2 regions of the Paenibacillus sp. JMULE4 genome follow, and region 1 is predicted to be linked to the other one. Evidence: predicted binding sites of a transcription regulator. Region 1 holds the regulator's gene; the other holds the start of a gene.
What was found. Region 1 encodes NrdR, which represses ribonucleotide reductase genes. Its sites were predicted from a motif close to AACACNATATATNGTGTT; they were not measured.
Positions count from the first base shown of each region.

Region 1 (2,481 bases):
ATTGAACAATTTTGGTCGGAGAGGGGACTGTCATGAGCTTTTTGCGCAAAAAGCGAGTCTTCGCCCTGCTTCTGTTGACTTTTTTGCTATTTTTGTTTCTGGGCACGAGTGTATTGGGACGTATGTTGTATCCGATCCATTATGAAGAGGAAATTCGCCAAAGCGCAGAGAAGTATCAGCTTGACCCTTTGCTCATTGCTGCCGTTATCCGGGTAGAAACCAACTATAAGCCTGACGCGACTTCCAGTAAAGGTGCGCACGGTCTTATGCAATTGATGCCGGATACATCGGAATGGATTATAGAGAAGGCTCCTTTTCCGGGTGAATTCAAAAACCGCTTGGATGATCCGGCCGTCAGCATTGAACTCGGTTCATGGTATTTGAACTGGATGTTTAAGCAGTTTAACGGCAATACGTTTGCCGTCCTTGCCGGCTACAACGCAGGACACGGTATAGTGAGCCGTTGGCTGCTTGAGGGAAGATGGGATGGAACGCTCGACAATACAGATCAGATTCCTTATGGCGAGACCAAGCGTTATGTGCAGCGTGTCACGTATTATTATGACAAGTATTACAAAACCTATGCGGAGGATTGGGGAATCCGTTAATATTTTGGCTTATAGCAATAAAGAAGCGCCGGACAAGCTCTCCTTATGGGGAGTTTGTCCGGTCTGCTTCTTCTCGTATGCTTCAAAACGTGTTATTATTTGAATTGACCAGCGATTTGCTGCTCGGCGATTTGCACCAGGCGGCGCGTAATGTGACCACCGATCGCACCAGTATCACGAGTAGCCATATTACCGTAATAGCCATCTTGAGGAATGGCTATACCCAGTTCCTGAGCTACTTCGTATTTCAATTGATCCAGAGCGGCATTTGCTTGTGGTACTACCAATACATTGCTGCTGCGGGATTGACCTGCACCCATGTCTGTTCACCTCCTTGTCGTTGGTAAACCTATTATGTGCGTTTACACGAATCTCATGTCAGGGAGCTGTTGGGAATTATGGAAAGGAGAAAGGCCGATGAAATGCCCATATTGCGATTATCCCGGCACCAAAGTGTTGGACTCGCGTTCCGCAAACGAGAATAAATCGATAAGACGCCGCCGGGAGTGCGAGAAGTGCCAGAAGCGGTTCACTACGTTTGAAATGGTGGAAGAAACGCCGTTGATCGTCATTAAAAAAGACGGCAGCCGTGAGGAATTCAGCCGGGAGAAAATGCTCCGCGGGCTTATCCGCGCTTGTGAGAAACGACCGGTATCCGTAGAAAGATTGGAAATGATCGTCTCCGAGGTCGAAAGGCAGATCCGCAATACCGCCCAGGCGGAAGTAGACAGCCGCGAAATCGGCGAGATCGTCATGTCCGAATTGTATCCCGTTGATGAAGTAGCCTACATTCGTTTTGCCTCCGTTTACAGACAATTTAAAGACATTAATATGTTTATGAAGGAGCTGAATGAATTGCTCTCCAAGCACCATGTTGGCGGGAACGGCAGCGTAAATTAATTTTAATAAAAATGTTGACAAGCCCCATCCCGATGTGCTATCTTTAATTTTGTCGCCGCTGGAGAACAAAATGATAACAACATCAGGGGGCCTCAGCGCAGCCGGGAAAACGATGTTGTCTGGTACATTATCTTCTCATAAAAACGGACAGATTATCATCGCAATGGTTTCGTAATTTATGGGGTCACGGCTCAGTTGGGAGTTCGGGCCGAGCGAAGACGCCGCTCAAAAGTGGAACAACTTCATTCTTGATATTTCCTTAACCGAAAATTCCTGGGGAATTAGCTCAGCTGGGAGAGCGCATCGCTGGCAGCGATGAGGTCAGGGGTTCGAGCCCCCTATTCTCCATACACCTTAAATTCAAACGGCAGAGATGCCGTTTTTTATTTTGATTTGTTTTGTACCGACACATGTAGAATGCGTAGTATCAACATATCGTGTTGATAAATGACGGGACACCTAAACCATATACTTTAGTGGAGCGAATATGATTAGGGGTTCGACCCTCCACTATAAAAGCTCGACTCTTACGGTCGGGCTTTTGATTTGCTCGAAAATGTACAATCAATTTAACTTTTTATCGCTATTTGTAGTCATCATTAGGAACATTAATCCTATTTTCTAGTTCCTTCTTACGTTCAGCAAAACATTGTAGTTAGCGTTAAATAGGGCTAAAAGAATTAGTACTTTTTGCAGGAAAAACAATGAAAACGTCGAAATTTTGGAATGTTTGATTAATTTCCATTAGGAGGAACAAGATGGAACTTATTGAAATATCAAGACCTGCTCGTCCTCAAAATGGCGAGATCCTTTTTGGCACTCCGATTCCTCCTATTGATAAATTACTGTTACTACACTTTTATTGGCGATTACCCTATCCCTCAAAAGTACAATATTGTTGCATCTCAGGGGATCGGTCCCAAATTAAAAGATTATATAAATCCAGCGCGCGGGTTGCCGCATGGTGGCGGAA
Region 1 is NZ_SGWF01000014.1:513,730-516,210, reverse strand. It holds gene coaE (dephospho-CoA kinase) at 1-36, shown strand, start outside; gene EXW96_RS15430 (lytic transglycosylase domain-containing protein) at 33-608, shown strand; gene EXW96_RS15425 (alpha/beta-type small acid-soluble spore protein) at 704-928, opposite strand; gene nrdR (transcriptional regulator NrdR) at 1,026-1,508, shown strand; tRNA gene EXW96_RS15415 (tRNA-Ala) at 1,784-1,856, shown strand.

Region 2 (2,481 bases), 230 kb from region 1:
TATTCCATGAATACGACGCCCGGTTCCGCGGATTTCCAGGCGGATTCGATAATCGTATGCCACACGTCGCGGGCCTTCACCGTACGGTAATGAATAATGTTCTTACCCGCTTTTCTCCACTTCTCCAGATCCCCGTCCCAAATCTCGTTATATTCAGGGTCCGTCGTGTCCGGGTACACCAATTCCCAATCCAAATCTTCCTTCACGGCTTTCATGAAGCCGTTGCTGACGCATACGGACAAATTGGCATTCGTAATTTGCCCCATCGTTTGTTTGACGGTAATAAAATCCAATACGTCAGGGTGCCAATCATTCATCATCAGCATCAGCGCGCCGCGGCGGCTGCCACCCTGCTCGATCAAGCCCGTTGTATAGCTGAACAGTCCGCCCCAGGAAACGGCGCCGCTTGAAGACCCGTTGACTCCCCTGACAATGGAACGGCGCGGACGGAGAGAGGATAAATTAATCCCTACACCGCCGCCCCGGGCCATAATTTCGGTCATCTCGGACAGCGTGGCCATAATTCCTCCACGGCTGTCATGCGGAGAAGGAATTACATAACAATTGAAAAGCGTCAGCTCATCGCTAGCATCGGCGCCTGCGGCAATCCGTCCGCCGGGTACAAGCTTCCAGTCGTCCAGAATGTACCGGAACTTTTCGGTCCATTCGGCTTGTTTCTCCGGAGTCGCTTCCACAGAAGCCATAGCAGCGGCCAAACGGTCCCACATTTGCTGAGGCGTTTTTTCCAAGGTTAATGTAAGCTTCTCTACAGAGGAATCGACAACCTCACCGCTGCGCAGCTTGACTTTGACCTGTCTCCCGTTACGCTCGATGACTTCGCCGACTTCCTTGGCAGGAAATTTAGGGTCGTCCTTTGTCAGCACCAATACTGTATCTCCAACCTTCGTTTGACTGGTATCCGCATTCTTCATCGCGTAGCGATCCAGAAAAATTTTCTCGCTTAAGCCTTCCAATTTGGTCTCCTGCATGGTCTTCAAAACAATAACCTCCCGGAATATATTCAAAAGATGAATCACAATATATGGTATGTAGGATCCATTATACAATACAATATATAGTGTTTCTAATACAAAAAAAACGAAATTGGCGATTTAGTCCAAGCACGCTGGCGGAAAGCTTCCTTTTTCTCTCTATAGCTCTCTTTTTCATCTCTAAAATTTTCACCATTTTCGACAAAATATTCAATTTTTCTTCATAAAAAAGGGTCTTAAGCCCCTGTTACAAATTCGATTGAAATCCGACAGGGCGGCAATCCGCAGGCGGTTTTGACAATCGATCGGCGGATTGCTAGTCTAGAAATAGTGTATCATGTTCGCTGAATTTATGCAAACATATGTTCGTATCTCTATTGTACAGGAGGGTTTCTTGATGTCCTTAACTTATTTATATCAGGACCGGTTCGTTTCAAAAGAAGAACTCCAGATTTCTCCCGAAGACCGCGGTTATTATTTTGGCGATGGGGTCTATGAAGTATTTCGCGTATATCATGGAAGGCTGTATGAAGCCGCGGCTCATTTTGAGCGCTGGGAGAAAAGCGCAGCTGCTTTGAGAATTCCGCTTCCCCTTCCTTCCAGGGAGCTGACGGGACGACTGGAAGAACTGATCCGCATCAACGGCTTGTCCGAGGGTACCGTGTACATGCAGGTGACCCGTGGAGCCGCACCGCGTTCACATCCGTTTCCCGCGGACACCAAGCCGATCCTGATGGCGTATACCACCGAAGCCCGCCGTCCGCTGAACACCATGAAAGAAGGCATCTCGGCCGTGACGATGGAAGACATCCGCTGGCTCCGCTGCGATTTGAAGACATTAAATCTGCTGCCCAATGTCCTGGCCAAGCAGCATGCGGTGGATCAGGGAGCCGGCGATGTCATTCTGCATCGCAACGGCACCGTAACGGAATGCAGCGCATCCAATATCATGATCGTCAAAGACGGCGCCGTTATTACGCATCCTGCCAACCATCTGATCCTGCACGGCATCACCCGCGCGGTTGTGCTCCGGCTGGCTCAAGGACTCGGCCTCTCCGTTCGGGAAACGCCATTTACATTGAAAGAGCTTCGCGCCGCAGATGAAGTTTTCATCACGGGTACGACCGTGGAAGTCACTCCTGTCATCTCCGTCGACGGCGTCCCCGTAGCCGACGGCCGTCCGGGAGAGATCACCCGCAGGCTGCAAAACGAGTTTGAGAAGACGATTTCGTTCTAGTCCATCACATTACAGTATCCCCTATACCAAAGTGCCTTACGCCGCCGCACAGTACCTGCCGTGCGGCTTTTGACCGTTGGCCGGCGGATCAGCCGAAAATGCGGGATTGACAGATAAACCGTCCAGACGGTACAGTGTTTTTTATGGACGATGCTCCGGTCTGCTTGCAGGTGTCACTCTACATCCGGAGACGCTCCTAGAGAAGCTTCAGGAGCCGGATCAGATTTGGCGGCGCAGCAGGCTTAACGAAGG
Region 2 is NZ_SGWF01000014.1:281,040-283,520, forward strand. It holds gene EXW96_RS14210 (adenosylcobalamin-dependent ribonucleoside-diphosphate reductase) at 1-998, opposite strand, end outside; gene dat (D-amino-acid transaminase) at 1,390-2,229, shown strand.
Region 2: a site for NrdR is predicted at 1,066-1,083, ahead of EXW96_RS14210 (adenosylcobalamin-dependent ribonucleoside-diphosphate reductase). Genes of this name have one in related genera too.